Regions from separate parts of the Mesorhizobium sp. M0771 genome, predicted to be linked through region 1. Evidence: riboswitches for the same ligand, from Rfam matches in the RefSeq annotation. Region 1 holds a riboswitch; the other holds the start of a gene.
What was found. Region 1 has a riboswitch for S-adenosylmethionine ahead of NKI05_RS20835 (O-succinylhomoserine sulfhydrylase). Riboswitches for the same ligand answer to the same signal wherever they lie in the genome.

Region 1 (9,653 bases):
CAGCAATTTGCTGTGGGAAAAGCCGTTCCTGTCGGGCGAAGCGAACATGTCGCACACAATCGCCAATCTCGAACATCATCACTTCAAATATTCGGCCTTCCGCCAGCCGGGCGACGTGCATGTGCACATGTTCGGCACGGCGACGCTGTCCTTTGCCGACGGCATCAAGACTCAGGCCGGCGACGTGTTCGAGATCGAGGCCGGGGATTTCGGCCTGCCGCTGCGCAACCCGCTGGAGATCGAGCAGCCGGTGAAGGTGGCGGTGAAGGCGCTTTGAGACGTAATCTCCCCTTGAGGGGGGAGATTGGCAGCGCCCACCGTCAATAAATATCGAAGTCGAAATACTTGGCCTGGATCTTCTTGTAAGTGCCGTCGGCGACGATGGCGTCTATCGCCGCATTCAGCTTGTCGCGCAGCGCCGTGTCTTCCAGGCGGACAGCGATGCCGGCTTGCGTCTCGGTGCCCTTGACGTCGCCGACAAGCTTGCAGCAGCCTTCGCTCGCCTTCTTCAGCCAGTCCATCAGCACGAACTTGTCGGAGATGACGGCGTCGAGACGGCCGTTCTGCAGGTCGGTGATCGCCTCTTCCTGGGTGGGGTAGAGTTTCGCCTCGGCGCCGGCCTTGCCATAGGCGTCCTGCGCATAGTCGGCCTGGGTGGTCGAGGCCTGCGCGCCCACCGTCTTGCCGGCAAGGGCTGCCGGTTCGGTGGAAGTGAGGTCGCTGTCCTTGGGCGCCACCAGCGCCAGCGGCGTCGTGTAGTATTTGTTGGTGAAGGCGACCTGTTTCTTGCGCTCCTCGGTGATGCTCATCGAGGCGATGATGGCGTCGAACTTTTTCGCCTGCAGCGCCGGGATGATGCCGTCCCAGTCCTGGGTGACGATCTCGCACTCGACCTTCATCTGCGCACACAGCGCATTGGCAATGTCGATGTCGAAGCCCTCGATCTTGCCGTCCGCGGTGATGGTGTTGAAGGGCGGATAAGCGCCCTCGGTGCCGATCTTCAATTTCTCCTGCGCCTCAGCCAGCGAGCCGGCCGATATCACCAGCATGGCAGCGCCCGCTGCCGATATGATCCATCTTGAAATCTGCATTTTGGTTCCCCTTGCGCGCCGTTCTCTTGCCGGCCACCGAAAGGCAGCCAAGCATGGTGAGGCAGCGCAGGCAAGTATTTTGCCTGACGGTGATCGAAGGTTCAGCCGGCGGGGCGGAAATGCTTGGAGAGCTTGAGGCCTTGCGCCTGGTAATTCGAGCCGAGATCGGTGCCGTAAAGCGCCTGCGGCCGCTTCAGCATGTGTTCGTAGACCAGCCGGCCGACGATCTGGCCGTGGTCGAGGATGAACGGCACTTCGTGGCTGCGCACTTCGAGCACCGCCCGGCTGCCGGTGCCGCCTGAGGCCGAATGGCCGAAGCCCGGATCGAAGAAGCCGGCATAGTGAACACGGAATTCGCCAACCAGCGGATCGAAGGGCGTCATCTCGGCGGCGTAGAGCGGCGGCACGTGCACGGCTTCGCGGCTGACCAGGATGTAGAACTCGTCCGGGTCGAGCACCAGTTCGCCGGCGCCGCTCTTATAGAGCGGCTCCCAGAAATCGACGGCATCCTGGGCGGCGCGCTTGTCGACATCGACCAAGCCGGTGTGATGCTTGCCGCGATAGCCGACCAGGCCGTTCTGGTCGCCGTCAAGATCGATCGACAGCGCAATGCCGCCGCCGGAAATGTTGGGCGGCTCGGTCGCCACCAGCATCTCGGCGCGGTGCAATTCGTTCAGTTCTGCCTCCGACAACAGCGCGTTGCCGGTGCGAAAGCGGATCTGCGACAGCCTCGATCCGGCGCGTACGACGATCGGGAAGGTGCGTGGACTGACTTCGAGATAAAGCGGCCCGTGATAGCCGGGGGCGATCTTGTCGAACTCATGGCCGCGATCGGTCATCACCCGGGTGAAGATGTCGAGCCGGCCGGTCGAGCTCTTCGGGTTGGCCGAGGCCGACACGTTTGCGGGCAGCGCCAGGCTTTCGAGCAGCGGCACGATGTAGACGCAGCCGGTTTCCAGCACCGCGCCCTCGGCGAGACTGAACTCATGCAATTTCAGCCGGTGAAGCTTGTCGGCCACCAGATGATCGGGACCCGGCAGGAAGGAGGCGCGCACGCGAAAAGCCTTGTTGCCGAGCCTCAGATCGAGGCTCGCCGGCTGCACCTGGTCGACATCGAGCGCGCGCGGCGACTCCAGCGCGCCGGACTGAAACAGCGCGGAAATGTCCTGATCGGGAAGAATGCCTGTCTGCCGCAAAAGGCTGGCTCCGCTCCAAGGTCGGTCTCTTTGTGGCAGGTTCTTGCCGCAAAACCGCTGGATATTATTGCGGAACCTGCCTGGTACAAACCTCTTAATGAAGCCGGCAATTGACGCAAGCGCAGGTGAGGTCTAAAGGGTCGTTATCCCGTGGTGATTTGGCCGGTCGGCTTGCAGCCACGTTAAACAAGTCGCTAAAGGACCGTCGGGCCGCAAGGCCATATGGACCGGTTGCGACTTTCGCGGCCGGTTTTTTTGTGTCTGGAACAAAAGCGATGAGCACCAAGAAGCGTAACTGGAAGCCTCAGACCGCACTCGTGCACGGGGGAACACTGCGTTCACAGTTCGGCGAGACGTCGGAAGCGATGTATCTCACCCAGGGCTATGTCTATGAAACGGCGCAGGCCGCGGAAGCCCGTTTCAAGGGCGAGGAGCCGGGCTTCATCTATTCGCGCTACGCCAACCCTACCGTCGACATGTTCGAAAAGCGCATGTGCGCGCTGGAGGGTGCCGAAGATGCGCGCGCCACGGCGTCCGGCATGGCGGCGGTGACGGCAGCGCTCCTGTGCAGCGCCAAGGCCGGCGACCATATCGTTGCGGCGCGCGCGCTGTTCGGCTCCTGCCGCTGGGTGGTGGAGACGCTGGCGCCGAAATACGGCATCGAGGCAACGCTGGTCGACGGCACCGACATCGCCAACTGGGAAAAGGCGGTGCGGCCGAACACGAAACTGTTCTTCCTGGAAAGCCCGACCAATCCGACGCTGGAAGTGGTCGACATCGCAGCGGTGGCGGCGCTCGCCACCTCGATCGGCGCCAGGCTGATCGTCGACAATGTCTTTGCCACGCCCTTGCAGCAGAAGCCCTTGCAGCTCGGCGCCCATATCGTCGTCTACTCCGCGACCAAGCACATTGACGGCCAGGGACGCTGTCTCGGCGGCATCATCCTGTCGGACAAGAAATGGATCGACGAGAATTTGCACGACTATTTCCGCCACACCGGCCCGAGCCTGTCGCCGTTCAACGCCTGGACGCTGCTCAAGGGCCTGGAGACGCTGCCGGTTCGGGTGCGCCAGCAGACGGAAAGCGCGGCCAAGATCGCGGATTTCCTGGCAGGACGGCCGGAAATCGCCCGCGTCATCTATCCCGGCCGCGCCGACCACCCGCAGGCCGACATCGTCAAGAAGCAGATGACGGGCGGATCGACGCTGATCTGCCTCGACGTCAAGGGCGGCAAGCAGGCGGCCTTCGCCTTGCAGAACGCGCTCGACATCGTGCTGATCTCCAACAATCTCGGCGACGCCAAGAGCCTGATCACCCATCCGGCGACCACCACGCACAAGAACCTCAGCGACGAAGCTCGCGCCGAGCTTGGCATCGGGCCGGGAACGCTCAGGCTGTCGGTCGGTCTTGAGGATACGGACGATCTGCTGGAGGACGTTGCGCAGGCGCTGAAGGCAGCCGGATAGGCCGCGAGGCGTCACGCTCCCGACGAAACCTCTTCCAGTTCGGCCGTCTTGGTGCCGATGGTCATGGTGTTGCCGCGCCAGTCGACGGCGCCGCTCAGCCAGCCGCGCGCCCAGATGGCGGGAAGCATCATGTCGCGGACCATCATCGCCGGGACCATGCGCAGCGACAGATGCCAGCCCTTGGCCGCGGCCAGCGCGCATTCGGGAATGTAGGCCGCCGTCAGCACGGCCATCACCGTGGCCGGCAGGCTGATGCCGGCACTTGCGGCCGCCACCAGCGCCAACGCCAACGGCACGGCGACGCCGGTCAGGATCTCGGGTGCGAAAAACAGTGGGAAGGTGACGCGGCGCAACCGCGCCCAGCGCGCCTGGCGCGACCAGATGTCGGCAAGTCGGCGCTGCCCCAGTGGTTGCTCGAAAGGCGAGGCAACGAGATTGACGTGCAGGCCCAGTCCGTTGACCAGCTTGGTTGCAGCAGCATCCTCGGCGATCTCGGCGGCCAGCGCGCGGATACCGCCATTGGTATCGAGCATCGGCTTGTTCCACAGCATGCTCTTGCCCTGGGCAAAGCCGAGACCGAGCGCCTCGCCGGCATATTGCCAGCGCGCCTGCAGCGTGTTGAGGAACGCGCATTCGACCTCGGCCCAAAAGCCATCCGGCCGAGAGCCGATCGGCGTCGAGCAGATAAGCCCGGTATTGGTCCGCCAGGCCGCCATCAGGTGCTGGACGTAATCCCTTGGCATCAGCACGTTGGAATCCGCCAGAATAACCCAATGATAGCGCGCCGCTTCCCAGCCCTTGACGCAGTTGTTGAGCTTCGGGTTGCTGCTGACGCGGTCGTCGCCGATCAGCAGCCGGGCCGGCACGTTGGGAAACAGGACGATCGCCCTGTTTATCAGTTTGACGACGGGATCGTCGGCGTGAGCGACGCAGAAGATCAGTTCGTAGCGCGGCCAGTCGAGCGAGAAGGCTCGCTGCAGCGTCTCTTGTGTGAACGGCTCCACGCCGCGCGACGGCACGACGATCGAGACCGGTGGCTGCTCGCCGGACGGCGGAGGGATAAGGCGACGCGCTTGCAGTTTCGACGAAGCAAGCAGGATGCTGGCGAGATTGGAAAGAAGCAAAGCGGAGGAAGCGAAGGCGGCTGTGAGAGCTGGTTCCATCGAGATCTGGTCACTCCGGAAAGGCCGCTCGCGGCTGCTTTGTCAGTCGACAGATGGGCCTTGAGTCGCCGGCAAGGTTTGCGCACACCAACATTGTCATGTGTCACTTAAATGACATTGTTTGTCGGCACTGCGCTTTGAGGCTGGCAGGACATGCCGCTCTGCGCGTATCAAACCGCATGGCGCGACAAATGTTCCCTGCTGCGCAACGGGAGCAGCCCATGTACCGCGCCGTCACGCGCAACATCGAAGTGCAGGTCAGACCGTTCTACCTGGAGGACCGCTCGGACCCGGCGGAGAACCGTTATGTCTGGGGCTACCAGGTGACGATCGACAACCAGTCGGACGATTTCGTGCAGCTTATGGCGCGTTACTGGCACATCACCGACGGCAGCGGCCGGGTCGAGGAAGTGCGCGGCGCCGGCGTGGTCGGCGACCAGCCTGAGCTCAATCCCGGCGACAGCTATCAATACACGTCAGGCTGCCCGCTCTCGACGCCCTCCGGCTTCATGGTCGGCCACTACACCATGCGCAACAAAAAGGGCGAGACGTTCGACGTCGCTATTCCCGCGTTTTCGCTGGATCTGCCGGGGACCCGACGGACGGTGAATTAGGGGTTTTCTCCCCGTCACTATACGGGGAGAAATGCCCGGCAGGGCAATGAGGGGCAGCGCCAGAGTCATGAGGTTATCTTCCACGCACATGACCTAGGCTATGCGCGGCCATTCACCAAAGTTCGCGCTGCCCTCATCCGCCCTTCGGGCACCTTCTCCCCGTGAACGGGGAGAAGGAAGAGATGCTACTGAGTTGCAAACTCCGCCGGGTCGAAGTCGTACTGCTTCGAGCAGAACTCGCAGGCGACGTGGATGCCGCCATCTTCGGTGCTGTCCTTGATCTCCTGCGCGGAAAACCCCTCGAGGATGCCGCGTATCTTGTCCCTTGAGCAGGAACATTGGTCGGCGACCGGCACGCCGCCGAAGACGCGCACGCCATGTTCGTGGAACAGCCTGTAGAGCAGCCGCTCGGCGCCGATGGTCGGGTCGATCAGCTCGGTCGGCTCGATGGTGCCGAGCAGCGCCACCAGCTCGCGCCACGAATTGTCGGCCGGCTCCTGCGTCACGTCACGCGGATCGCCGTCGCCGCCCGAAATGTCGGGCACGCGCATGCGCTCGGGTGACTGCGGCAGGAACTGCGCCAGGATGCCGCCGGCGCGCCACTGCTCACGAGCGCCGCCGGGACCTGGCGTCAGAAGCTTGGCCACCGACAGCCTGAGGTCGGTCGGGATCTGCTCCGACTGGCGGAAATAGGTGCGCGCGGCGTCCTCCAGCGTCTCGCCGTCGAGCTGGACGATGCCCTGATAGCGCTGCGTGTGCGCGCCCTGGTCGATGGTCAGCGCCAAAACGCCGCTGCCCAGCAGCGTCTGCTGCGAGGTCTGGCCTGCGGCCACCAGGGCCTCCAGCCGGTCGGCGTCGAAACGCGCATAGGCGCGCAATGCCGAAGGCGTGGAGAAATCCGCGACCAGCATGTCGACCGGGCCGTCGGTGCGGGTCTGCAGGATGAACTTGCCTTCGAATTTGAGCGAGGTGCCGAGCAGCACCGTCAGCACACAGGCTTCCGCGAGCAGGCGGGCGACCGGCTCGGGATAGTCGTGACGGTTGAGGATGGCGTCGAGCATCGGCCCGAGTTGCACGGTGCGGCCGCGCACGTCGAGCGGGCCGACCTCGAAGGGTACGACATGATCGTCGCCGGCATAGCCGAACTCGCCGAGTTTGGGGTGATGTTCAGTCACTTGATGCGTTTCCAACATGACAAAGCTCCAGGGCGCGGCCATGCGGCCCGGAGGGGTGCATGCGTCCAAACGCGCTTGATTTGCGTGATGGGGCGCAAATAGGCATCGCGCCGCCCCGGATCAAGCGCTTGGAGATCAAGCGCCTGGAGATCAAGCGCCCAGACACCAGGCCAAAACCGCCTTCTGGGCGTGGAGCCGGTTCTCGGCTTCGTCGAAGACAACCGAATGCGGACCGTCGATGACCTCGTCGGTGACTTCCTCGCCGCGATGCGCCGGCAGGCAGTGCATGAACAGGGCGTCGGGCTTGGCCCTGGCCATCAGCGCCGCATTGACCTGATAGGGCGAGAAGACATTGTGGCCGCGGGCGCGGTGTTCCTGGCCCATCGACACCCAGCAGTCGGTGACGATGCAGTCGGCTTGGTCGACGGCTTCCTCGGGCGAGCGGGTGAAGTGCAGCTTGCCGCCATTGCTCTTCGACCAGTCGATATGCTTTTGCGCCGGCTCGCTGCCTTCCGGCACTGCGACGTTCAGGTTGAAGCGGAACCGCGCCGAAGCTTCGAGCAGCGAATGCAGCACGTTGTTGCCGTCGCCGGTCCAGGCGATGGTCTTGCCGGCAACCGGACCGCGATGCTCCTCGAAGGTCATGATGTCGGCCATCAGCTGACAGGGATGGGTGTCGTCGGTCAGCCCGTTGATGACCGGAATCGTGGCATTCTCGGTCAGCTCGAGCAGCCGCTCATGCGACGTGGTGCGGATCATGATGGCGTCGACATAGCGCGACAGCACCTTGGCGGTGTCGGCAATGGTCTCGGAACGGCCGAGCTGCATTTCGGTGCCGGTCAGCATGATGGTCTCGCCGCCGAGCTGTCGCATGCCGACGTCGAAGGACACGCGCGTGCGCGTCGACGGCTTGTCGAAGATCATGGCCAGCACCTTGCCTTCGAGCGGTTTGGTCCGTTCGCCGGCCTTGAGGCGCGCCTTGCGCACCACCGCATCGTCCAGCATCAGGCGCAGATCGCCTTCGGAAACGGCGGAAAGATCGGTGAAATGGCGAAGGCTCATCGGGAATGGTTCTCGGGATTACTTCGCGGCGGCCGCGGCGATGGCGTCGGTCAGGCCCTTGGCGCCGGCGCGGATGCGATCGAGCGCTTCGCCGATCTCGGCGTCGGTGACGGTCAGCGGCGGCAGCAGACGAATGACGTTGTCGCCGGCCGGCACCGCCAGCAGATGCTGGTCGCGCAGCGCCATGTTGACCTTGGTGTTGGGCATGGCGCATTTCAGGCCAAGCATCAGGCCGCTGCCCCTGATGCCTTCGATGACATCGGGAAATTCGTCGGCGACCGCCGCCAGGCCCTGCTTCATCAGCAATGCCTTGCGCTGGACGTCTTCGAGGAAGCCGTCTTCCAGCACGACGTCGAGCACAGCGTTGCCGACCGCCATGGCCAGCGGATTGCCGCCGAAAGTGGTGCCATGCACGCCTGCCGTCATGCCGACGACAGCGTCGTCGGTGGCGAGGCACGCGCCCATCGGGAAGCCGCCGCCAATGCCCTTGGCAATCGCCATGATGTCGGGCGTCACGCCGGTCCATTCATGCGCGAACAGCTTTCCGGTGCGACCGATACCGCACTGGACCTCATCGAAGATCAGCAGCAGGCCGTGCTGGTCGCAGAGCTGCCGCAGCCGTTTCAAGGATTGCGTCGGCACCGGGCGGATGCCGCCCTCGCCTTGCACCGGTTCGATCAGGATCGCGGCGGTCTCTGGTGTGATCGCCTTCTCGGCGGCGTCGATGTCGTCGAAGCCGACCTGGTCGAAGCCTTCGACCTTGGGCCCAAAACCTTCGAGATATTTGTACTGGCCGCCGGCGGCGATGGTCGCCAGCGTGCGGCCGTGGAAGGCGCCTTCGAAGGTAATGACCCGGAAGCGCTCGGGATGGCCCTTGACGAACTGGTAGCGCCGCGCCGTCTTGATCGCGCATTCGAGCGCCTCGGCGCCGGAATTGGTGAAGAACACCTTGTCGGCGAAGGTGGCGTCAGCCAGCCGCTCGCCGAGCCGGGCCTGCCCCGGGATCTCGTAGAGATTGGAGACGTGCCAGAGCTTGGCCGCCTGTTCGGTCAGCGCCGAGACCAGATGCGGATGGCTGTGGCCCAACGAATTGACCGCGATGCCGCCAGCGAAATCGAGATATCGCTCGCCCTTGTCGGTAACCAGCCAGGTGCCTTCGCCATGATCGAAGGCCAAAGGGGCGCGGGCAAAGGTCTCGTAAAGCGCCGAACCGCTCATTATATGCGTCTCCGGTACCGGAAAAATCAAAAAAGCCGCCAAAGCGGCGGCCTTTGCGGCTTATCGTGTTTTTCGGCCATGAAGTCAACGAAAACGTCGTGCAGAGGCGCGTGGCCAGCTCCCGACGAGACGCCGGCTCATAAGCGACCGGGCAAGTTGGGGAAAACCTAAAAAACCGATTCGTGTTGCACCTGGGACTCTTGTCACCGAGTCAACACATGAGGTAATTGTAGTCGGGAAATAACTAGATTTCGTGCGGCGGACCTAATCACCTAATATATGTGGTGTCTGCCCCGGCAAAGATTGCCGGGTCGGGAACGGATTCCGGCTGCCGCACACATAGCAGGAGCGCGGTCTCATGAACTGGACTGACGAGCGGGTCGAACTTCTCAGGAAACTGTGGTCGGAGGGCTTGAGCGCAAGCCAGATCGCCGCACAACTCGGCGGGGTCAGCCGCAACGCGGTCATCGGCAAGGTGCACCGGCTGAAGCTGTCGGGCCGCGGACGCTCGACCGCGACGCCGGCGCGTCAGAAGAAGACAACGCAGGGATCTTCGATCCAGAAATCGGTGCCTCGCGCCGCAACCACGCAGCGCCATGTCACGACTTCGATCGGGGCGAACGCACTGCAGGCGCAGTTCGACGCCGAGCCGGTGGCGCGCCACTACA
Region 2 (9,653 bases), on a different contig from region 1:
AAGCCGACGCATGAACCGACCGGTGAAACTGCTGAGCGTTGGCGCGCTGACGCTGGATACCATCCTGCGCGTCGAAACCCTGCCCACGCATCAGGGCAAGTTCATCGCCTCGGACGGCATCCAGATCGCCTCGGGCATGGCGACAAGTGCTGCCTGCGCCGCCCGCCGTCTCGGCGCCGAGGTGTTCCTGTGGGCAAGTGCAGGTGACGATGCCGTCGGCGACCAATTGCTGGCCGGCATCGAGGCCGAGGGCGTCGATTGCCGCTTTGTCCGCCGCGTCGAAGGCGCCCGCTCGGCGCTGGCCGCGATCCTGGTCGACGCTCATGGCGAGCGCATCATCGTGCCCTTCTACGACCCAAAGGCGCAGGCCGACCCCGAGGCGGTGCCTGTCGCCGATCTTTCCGGCTTCGATGCCGTGCTGGTCGATGTGCGCTGGCCGGGCGCCGCCGCTCTTGCCTTGACCGCCGCGCGCGACGCCGGTTGCCCGGCAATCCTCGACGCCGACACGGCGCCGCTGGAGGTGCTGGAGCGTCTGTTGCCGCTGGCTTCGCACATCGTCGCTTCGGAGACGGCTGCACGCATTATCTGCGACCACGCGCTGGATACCGAAACCGCCTGCGCCGACCTCGCCAGCCGCACAGACACCTTTGTCGCGGTGACCGGCGGCGCCGCGGGAAGCTGGTGGCATGACCGGTCCGCCGGATGCGTGCGCCACATCGCGGCGCCGAAGATCAAGGCGGTCGACACGCTGGCCGCCGGCGACGTTTTCCACGGCGCCTTTGCTGTCGCGTTGGCGGAAACCATGCCGATCGAGCAGGCGTTGCGCTTTGCCAGCGCGGCGGCCGCGCTCAAATGCCAGCGCTTCGGCGGCCGGCTGGGGGCGCCAAACAGGGACGAGGCAATGGCCATGGTCGCGGCGACCTGGCCCGTCTGAAACAGATTTAACTTTTCACCGGGTGCTCGACCGCCTGCCGGCCGAAATCCGGCACGTCGATATCCTGGCCGGCCTCGATGATCGAACGGCGAACGGCCCGGGTGCGGGTGAACAGGTCGAACAGCTTTTCGCCGTCGCCCCAGCGGATCGCCCGCTGCAGCGAGGCGAGGTCCTCCGAAAAGCGCGCCAGCATTTCCAGGATGGCATCCTTGTTGTGCAGGCACACGTCGCGCCACATGGTCGGGTCGGAGGCGGCCAGACGGGTGAAGTCGCGGAAACCGGAAGCCGAATATTTGATCACTTCCGACTTGGTCACCGATTCCAGATCGTCGGCCGTGCCGACGATGTTGTAGGCAATGATGTGCGGAAGATGCGAAACGATGGCCAGCGTCATGTCATGATGCTGCGGGTCCATCGTGTCGATGTTGGAGCCGCAGCGCCGCCAGAATTCCGACAGCTTTTCCAGCGCGGCCGGATCGGTTCCCGGCAGGGGCGTGAAGATGCACCAGCGGTTTTCGAACAGCTCGGCGAAACCCGCATCCGGGCCCGATTTCTCCGTACCTGCCAGCGGGTGCCCCGGAATAAAGTGCACGCCGTCCGGTACATAGGGCTGCATTTGCGCAATGACCGAGGCCTTGGTCGAACCGACATCGGTGAGGATGGCGCCCTTTTTCAGCGCCGGCGCGATCTCTTGCGCCACCTCGCCCGACGATCCCACTGGCACCGAGACGATGATCAGGTCGGCATTGCGGACCGCTTCCCTGGCGTCGGTGGTGTAGCTCTCGCCAAGACCGAGCTCCTTCGCCCGTGCCAGCGTGGTCGGGCTGCGCGTCGCGATGGCGACATGGCGGGCCAGGCCCTCGCGGCGGATGATGCGGGCCAGCGACGAGCCAATCAGGCCGATGCCGACCAGCGCGATCTTTTCAAACATCGGTGAAGTCATTGTTTCAGCTTTTCAGGAATGTCGTGAGGGCATCGATGACGCCGCGATTGGCTTCTTCGGTGCCGACGCTCATGCGCAGCGCATTGGGAAAGCCATAGCCGGTAACGCGCCGCAATATATAGCCGCGCTGGGTGAGGTAGTCGTCCGCCGCCTCAGCCGAATGCTTCTTGTCGTCGGGAAAGTGGATGAGGACGAAATTGCCGACGCTGGGCGTCACGCGCAGCCCAAGCTTCGTCAGTTCTTCATTCAACCAGGTAAGCCAGGTCTCGTTGTGCAACGAACTGCGCTCGACATGGGCGCGGTCGCGGATGGCGGCAATGCCGGCCTCGATCGCTGTTGCGTTAACGTTGAAAGGGCCGCGAACACGGTTGATGGCATCGACGATGTGCAGTGGGCCATACATCCAGCCGATGCGCGCGCCGCCAAGGCCGAGCTTGGAGAAGGTGCGGGTCATGACCACATTCTGCGCGCTGCCCGCCAGCTCGATACCTGCCTCATAGTCATTGCGCCTGACGTACTCGGCATAGGCCGCGTCCAGCACCAGAAGCACGTTGCCCGGGAGCGCGGAATGCAGGCGGCGGACCTCCTGGAACGGCAGATAGGTGCCGGTCGGGTTGTTGGGATTGGCGAGGAAGATGATTTTGGTCCGCGGCGTCACCGCGGCCAGGATCGCGTCGACGTCGGCGCGCTCCTCGGTTTCCTTCACAGCAACCGGCTTGGCCCCCGCCGACTGAATGTAGATCTTGTAGACCATGAAGGCATGTTCGGTAAAAATCGCCTCATCGCCTGGCGCAAGATAGGTCTGCGCCAGCAGGCCAAGTATCTCGTCGGAACCGTTGGAGCAGATGATGTTTGCCGGGTTGAGGCCGTGCACCTCGGCGATCGCCTCGCGCAGCCGGCGGGCGGTGCCGTCGGGATAGACATCAAGCTTGCTGGCCACTTCGCGCGCGGCCTCGATCGCCTTCGGCGACGGGCCGAGCGGGTTCTCGTTCGACGACAATTTATGGACCTTGGCGACGCCGGCAGGTGCCGTGCTCTTGCCCGGCACATAGGCGTCGATGTCCATAATGCCCGCGCGGGGCGTCGGCCGTGCCTTGTCCGCTGTCTTGTCCATGTCGCAAACCCGTTGAGAACGCCTCCGTCCGGAGGCCGCAGCGGAAATACAAGCCGTAGCCGCGAATGTCGAGAGGCGGGCATAGCTGGCCGTTGACGCCGGGCCGCACGAGTTCTAGAAGAACGCAACAGTTCCGTGGTGATTTGGCCGGTCGGCTTGCAGCCACGTTAAACAACTCGCTAAAGGGCCGTTTGCGTGACGTAACCGGCTTTGCGATCGCATTGCCGGTTTTTTATTGCCTGACGGCGGGCAAGGAGAGTCACATGGCCGCGCTCCGCGCTACAAAAACCAACAACGAGGCCGACAACCCGTCGAGCCCGGTGTTGCGTTTTGGCCCTGACAAGCCGCTGAAGCTCGACGCCGGCACGCTTTTGTCGCCGTTCCAGATCGCCTACCAGACATATGGCGCCCTCAACGATGCCCGCACCAACGCCATCCTGGTCTGCCACGCGCTGACCGGCGACCAGCATGTCGCCAGCACCAATCCGGTGACCGGCAAGCCCGGCTGGTGGGAAGTGCTGATCGGTCCCGGCAAGATCATCGACACCAACCGCTTCTTCGTCATCTGCTCCAACGTCATCGGCGGGTGCCTCGGCTCCACCGGTCCGGCCTCGACCAATCCCGCCACCGGCAAGCCCTACGGCCTCGACCTGCCAATCATCACCATCCGCGACATGGTGCGGGCGCAATTGATGCTGGTCGACCATTTCGGCATCGAAAAGCTGTTTTGCGTGCTCGGCGGCTCGATGGGCGGCATGCAGGTGCTGGAATGGGCATCGTGCTATTCCGAGCGCGTCTTCTCGGCCCTGCCGATCGCCACAGGCGCACGCCATTCCTCGCAGAACATCGCCTTCCACGAGGTCGGCCGGCAGGCCGTCATGGCCGATCCGGACTGGCATGGCGGCAAATATTTCGAGCACGGCAAGCGCCCGGAAAAGGGGCTCGCCGTGGCGCGCATGGCCGCCCACATCACCTATCTGTCGGAAGCCGCCCTGCATCGGAAATTCGGCCGCAATCTGCAGGACCGCGAAGCGCTGACCTTCGGTTTCGACGCCGACTTCCAGATCGAAAGCTATCTGCGCCACCAGGGCATGACATTCGTCGACCGCTTCGACGCCAACTCCTACCTCTACATGACCCGTTCGATGGATTATTTCGACCTCGCCGCCGACCATGGCGGCCGGTTGGCCGATGCCTTTGCCGGGACCAAGACCCGCTTCTGCCTGGTGTCCTTCACCTCGGACTGGCTGTTCCCGACCGAGGAGAGCCGCTCGATCGTGCATGCGCTCAACGCCGCCGGCGCCTCCGTCTCCTTCGTCGAGATCGACACCGACCGCGGCCATGATGCCTTCCTGCTCGATGAACCCGAACTGTTTGCCGCCATCAAGGGCTTCATCGGCTCGGCGGCCCGCGCAAGGGGGCTCGCCTCATGAGCGTCAATGGCAGCCAGCGCGTCGACCTCGAAGTCGTGGCCAACCTGATACCGCCGCAGTCGCGGGTGCTCGATGTCGGCTCCGGCGACGGCCTGCTGCTCGAACTCCTGCAGGAGACCAAGCAGGTCGACGGCCGCGGGCTGGAGCTGTCACAGCGCGGCGTCAATGAATGCGTGGCGCGCGGTCTCTCGGTCATCCAGGGCGATGCCGATACCGACCTCGAATTCTATCCGGACAAGGGTTTTGACTTCGTCGTCCTGTCTCAGACGCTGCAGGCGACCCGCAACCCGAAGCTGGTGCTCGACGAGCTGCTGCGAATCGGCAACCGCGCCATCGTCTCCTTCCCCAATTTCGGCCACTGGCGGGTGCGGCTGTCGCTGTTCGTCAATGGCCGGATGCCGGTGACCGCGGACCTGCCCTATTCCTGGTACGACACGCCCAACATCCATTTCTGCACCATCCGCGACTTCGTCAATCTGGTCGAGGAACTCGGCGCTTCGGTCGAGAAAGCCACCGCGCTCGACGGCAACGGCCAGAAGATCGGCCTGTCGATGCCATGGTGGTTCTGGAATTTCTTCGGCCAGCAAGCGGTGTTCTTGCTGAAGCGGTAGTTTGCCCCTATTCCAGCACGTCCGTCGCCTTGTGCGGGTGCTGAACGCCATCGGCGATGATCACATCGGCGTGGGAGTTGTCGGTGCGCAAGGCCAGAATCTCCCGATAGGCTGATGAATCGTACCAGCCCCACGCATGCGCCCTGTCCGGAAACTCGATGACGATCAGATGCCCGGGCCATTCGTTTTCGACCACGTCCATGTCGCCGCCGTGGACAAGGAAGCGGCCGCCGAACGGCTCCAATGTGGCGTCGATCCTCTGCAGATACTCGAAAATCTGCGGGCCCATTGTGACTTGACGCATATGGGCGACGGCGTAGGCGGCCATGGCTGAACTCCCTGTGAGATCGAAGCCCGACGACCGGCTTCGTTGGCGCAATCTGCAGACATGATGGCCATCGGTCGATTACGTCTGGGGTAATCGGCCGGCTTACCGGCGTCCTGGCTCAACAGTTTGTGATGACATTGCCGCTGGTTTTTTGTAGCGTCGAATCGAATGCCATCCCGGGGTAAGGCTTGGACGGCGACCATCAAAACCTCCGGCCTCCAGGCATTTCGGGGCACAATCGAAGCAACATGTCCAAGGCAACCGACCTCGCTCCGCTGATCTCGGTGATCACACCGACGCACAATCGCCGCAGCAAGGTGGTGCGCGCCGTGGAGAGCGTGCTGGCGCAGAATTTTCCCCGGTTCGAACACATTGTCGTCGATGACGGCTCGACCGACGGTACGGCAGCCGCACTTGCCGAAATCCGCGATCCACGGCTGATCTATGTTGGCTCGAAATGGCGCGGCGCCAATGCCGCCCGCAATGCCGGCATCGAGCGGGCGCAGGCGCCGGTGGTGACATTCCTCGATTCCGACGACGTCTATTTGCCGGATCGCCTGGCGCGGACGCTGGAGCAGTTCGACAACAATCCCTCGCTCGAAGTGCTGATCAGTTCCTTCGTGTCGCTGAAGGGCAATCGCCGCACCAACTGCGTCAACCGCGAGGCGCTGCTGAGCCGCGACTCGCTGGAGCGGGCCCTTGTCGCGCAGACCATCTTCATTGCCGGGTCGGCAATCACCGCCCGGCGCGAGTCGCTGCTGGCCATCGGCGGCTACGACAGTGACGTCACGCGCATGCAGGATCGCGAATTGTTGCTGCGCTTTGCCCGTCGCAGCGGCGCGCAGCTGTCCGAAGTGATCGACTGGAAAAAGTACAACTCGGAGAATTCGATCTCCGGTCGCCGGGACGGCTATGTCGAAGCCTATGCGAGCTTGATCGACAAGCACCCCTATATCGCCGACCGCTACCCCTACATTCCGCCTTACATGATCGCCCGGCAGCTCATCGCCGATGCACTCAAGGGCAGGGTTTCGCAGGCGTTCTCCGGCTATATGGCCAACCGGTCGTCGAAGGCGCTTGGCTATTCGCTGCCGCAGCTGTTGCGTGGCTATGTCGGCGGCCGGCGCTGGCGCCGCGATCTCTATGCCGAATTTCGCGACAAATACGGTGCACGGCCGGCCTGAAGTTTGCCGACAAGCCGCGCAGCGGCTTTCCCCTCCGAACTGCCTCAAACCTCATTTGTCGAGTTCCGGCAGATATGGGTCGGAATATAGCCGCCGGTCGCGTTCGCCCTGCAGGCAGTCCATGGGTGCGGCGGCATCGATCGGGACCACGGTCGCATCGGCGATGCCGCTCACCTCCAGGATCAACTTGCGGCGTATGGCGGTGGCGAATTCCGAGGCCGCATAGATCGGCAACACGAAGGAGCCGGGCCCACCGGTGACGCAGTCGTCATAATACTGGTCGAGATGGCTGAAGGTCGGCGACGGGCTGATCAGGATCGGCAGGCCGTTGATGACGATGCCCTTGGCCACCGCCGCATCGCGTGTCGTGGCGACGGGCAGCCCGGTGTTGTTGGGACCGTCGCCGGAAATGTCGATGACGCTGCGTGGCGCATCGAACCCCGTGCCCTCGAACAGCCCGGCGCCGAAGGCAAGCGCACCGGAAATCGAGGTGCCGCGAAAGCTGCGGAACGGCCGCGCTTCTATTCTGTCGGCGAAGGCGTTGGCGCTCTCTGCGCTGTCGATCACCTGCCAGGCGATGACGCCATCCTCGCGCACGACGCCCGCCCATTCGAAATAGGCAAGCGCGATGCGCCCGGTGGTTCCCGAGCGCACGGCCTTGATGAAATCGGGATGCCTGAGCGCCTCGACATAGCCAGCGCGCTGCAGCGCGAACTCCCTCTCGTCCATCGACTGTGAGATGTCGACGGCCAGCACCAGTTCGACATCCACGGCAACGGCCGGGGCAGCCACGGGCGTGGTGCAGGCAAGGCAGGCAAGCAGGCTGAGCGCATCGAGCATGGCCGCACCACGGATGTTTCGACCCGTGAATCTTCGCCGCGATCGCGGCGAAATAAAGCCCCTTCTACTTCTTTCGCCGCACGGCCGCTTTCGGCGGCGGGTCGATGGCGCCGGTCCTGACTCGAGCGGGTTTCAGTGCCGCAGCACCCGTATCCTTCACGATGTTCAATGCGCGTGGAAAGAAATGACCATTGTGCAGTCCGCGCCCGATGTTGAGGATCGCGGTTTCCGGCAGGCGTTTCTCCAGCATGGACAGTACCCTTCGCAGCGAAGGACCATCGAACGCGTCCATCGCTTCGTCGATGACCACCCATTTCGGCTGCCGCAAGGCCAGCCTGGCGAAGGCCAGCGACCGCTGTTCGTCATCGTTGAGTTCACGCTCCCAGCGTGCGGAACGGTCGAGCGAGGATGACAGCCGCTCGAGGCCGACCTCGGCCAGCACCGCCCCAAAATCAGCATCGCCAGCCGGCGCCGAGCCATTCGGATGCAGCACTTCGCGTAACGTGCCGGCAGGAAAATACGGAACACGCGGCACGAAAATCGGCGTTTCTCCGGCCGGCAAGCCGATCCGCCCGCTGCCCCAGGGCCAAAGGCCGGCAATGGCGCGGAAGAACAATGTCTTGCCAGCGCCTGGGTCGCCGGTGATCATGACGCGCTCGCCGGGATGGATCTCGACATGGCTGTCTGAAAGTTTGGTGCAGCCCTCCGGCGAGGCCACTTGGAGCTTCTCGAAGGTCAGGCTGCCATTGGCGTTATCGCCGAATTCGATGCGCTTTTCCTTGTCGTGCAGCACATCGGTTTCATCGAGCGCAATGCGGAAGTCGGCAACGCGCATCAGCGTGGCGCGCCAGTCGGCGATGCCGCCGATATTGTTGATGAACCAGCGCAGCGACGAGTGCACCTGGTTGAAGGCGCCGACCGCCATCATCAACCCGCCAAAGCTGATGTCGCCTGAAAAATAGACCGGCGATGCCACCAGGATCGGCGCCACCACGGTGATCCAGCCATAGGTATCGGTCACCCAGGAAAGGTTGATCTGCGCTTTGTAGATGTTTCGCATCGCGCCCAGCACCGTGCCAAGGTCGATTTCGAGCCGTCTCTTGGCATCGGCTTCGCCGTGATAGAGCGCGATGGCGTCGACATTCTCGTTGACGCGCACCATCCCGGAACGCAGCTCGGCCTCGCGGGTGTAGCGGTCGCTGTTGAGGCGGATCAGCGGCCGCCCGACCAGCCAGCTCAGCCAGGAGGCGATGCCGGCATAGAGGAACGCGGCCCAGACCATGTAGCCCGGTATCGCCAGCGACCAGCCGTTGATGTGGAAGACGAAGCCCGACGAGAGTTGCCAAAGCACGCCGACGAACGACACCAGCAGGATGAAGGATTGCAGCAGGCCGACGCCGAGGTCCGTCGACAGATCGGACAGATGCGCGGCATCCTGCTGCATGCGCTGGTCGGGATTGACGCCGATGGCGCCGGCATTGGCGAGCCGGAAGGCCCGCGCCGGCCGCATCCATTGGTCGATCAGGTCGAGCGTCAGCGCCTCGCGCAGCTTCAGCCGGATCATCTGGTTGAGCCAGGTCTGAGCGATGTTGAGCAGCAGCAGCGTGCCGGCAATCACGGCAAAGATCATCAGTTGATGCAGGAAGGCCGCCATGTCGCGACGCGCCAGCGCATCGTAGAAAGGCTGGTTCCAGCGGTTGAGCAGAACCTGGCCGATCGACGTGGCGACGATGACCGCCATAATGCCGACCGACGTCCAGACCAGCCACTTGCGCACCGGTGAGCCTATCAGCGCCCGTTTGATCGTCGCCACCTGATCGCGCAGGCTGCTGGCTTCGACGGTTACCGGCTGAGCGGTGGCGGACTTGTCCGGTTGATCAGCCATGCACGAGGTCCTTGCGTTCAGAAGCGTTGCTGAAACCAGATGGAGAGACTTGAAGGCATCCGCCGCTCAAACGGACCGCGAATGCATCTGTGACAGATAGGTGGGAAAAACCCACGCAACACCAGTTTTCATGATGATCACGAAGGTGTCACCTGACGCGTCGTCGATGTCACCCCTTCCGCCCGGCGGCCAAGCCGCGTCGCACCGTGCGGTGACAGTACCGGCACGAAGACACGGCGCGAGGCGCGCTGCGCGACCGGCACGCCCTGATAGAGCCGCTTCTGCGCCTCGACCACGATGACGCCGGAAAAGATCGGCCAGAACCGCCGGCCGGCGCGCTCCAGCACATTGTGGAACCGCATCATGAAGCGCCGCGGCGAT

Region 2: it holds a riboswitch for S-adenosylmethionine, as region 1 does, so the genes downstream of both, metX (homoserine O-acetyltransferase MetX) here and NKI05_RS20835 (O-succinylhomoserine sulfhydrylase) in region 1, are expected to answer to the same signal.

Annotation. Positions count from the first base shown of each region.
Region 1 covers NZ_JAMYPC010000014.1:65,934-75,586, forward strand. Annotated here, with positions in the region: gene araD1 (AraD1 family protein) at 1-277, shown strand, start outside; gene NKI05_RS20825 (ABC transporter substrate-binding protein) at 321-1,091, opposite strand; gene NKI05_RS20830 (2'-deoxycytidine 5'-triphosphate deaminase) at 1,193-2,287, opposite strand; SAM riboswitch at 2,428-2,505, shown strand; gene NKI05_RS20835 (O-succinylhomoserine sulfhydrylase) at 2,563-3,753, shown strand; gene NKI05_RS20840 (ceramide glucosyltransferase) at 3,765-4,916, opposite strand; gene apaG (Co2+/Mg2+ efflux facilitator ApaG/CorD) at 5,138-5,530, shown strand; gene NKI05_RS20850 (Hsp33 family molecular chaperone) at 5,716-6,747, opposite strand; gene argF (ornithine carbamoyltransferase) at 6,856-7,767, opposite strand; gene NKI05_RS20860 (aspartate aminotransferase family protein) at 7,786-8,985, opposite strand; gene NKI05_RS20865 (GcrA family cell cycle regulator) at 9,344-9,653, shown strand, end outside.
Region 2 covers NZ_JAMYPC010000019.1:86,412-96,064, forward strand. Annotated here, with positions in the region: gene NKI05_RS25090 (sugar kinase) at 11-934, shown strand; gene NKI05_RS25095 (prephenate/arogenate dehydrogenase family protein) at 942-1,877, opposite strand; gene hisC (histidinol-phosphate transaminase) at 1,882-2,991, opposite strand; SAM riboswitch at 3,117-3,194, shown strand; gene metX (homoserine O-acetyltransferase MetX) at 3,255-4,424, shown strand; gene metW (methionine biosynthesis protein MetW) at 4,421-5,035, shown strand; gene NKI05_RS25115 (DUF1330 domain-containing protein) at 5,043-5,363, opposite strand; gene NKI05_RS25120 (glycosyltransferase family 2 protein) at 5,612-6,547, shown strand; gene NKI05_RS25125 (DUF1194 domain-containing protein) at 6,599-7,387, opposite strand; gene NKI05_RS25130 (ABC transporter ATP-binding protein/permease) at 7,452-9,272, opposite strand; gene NKI05_RS25135 (class I SAM-dependent methyltransferase) at 9,410-9,653, opposite strand, start outside.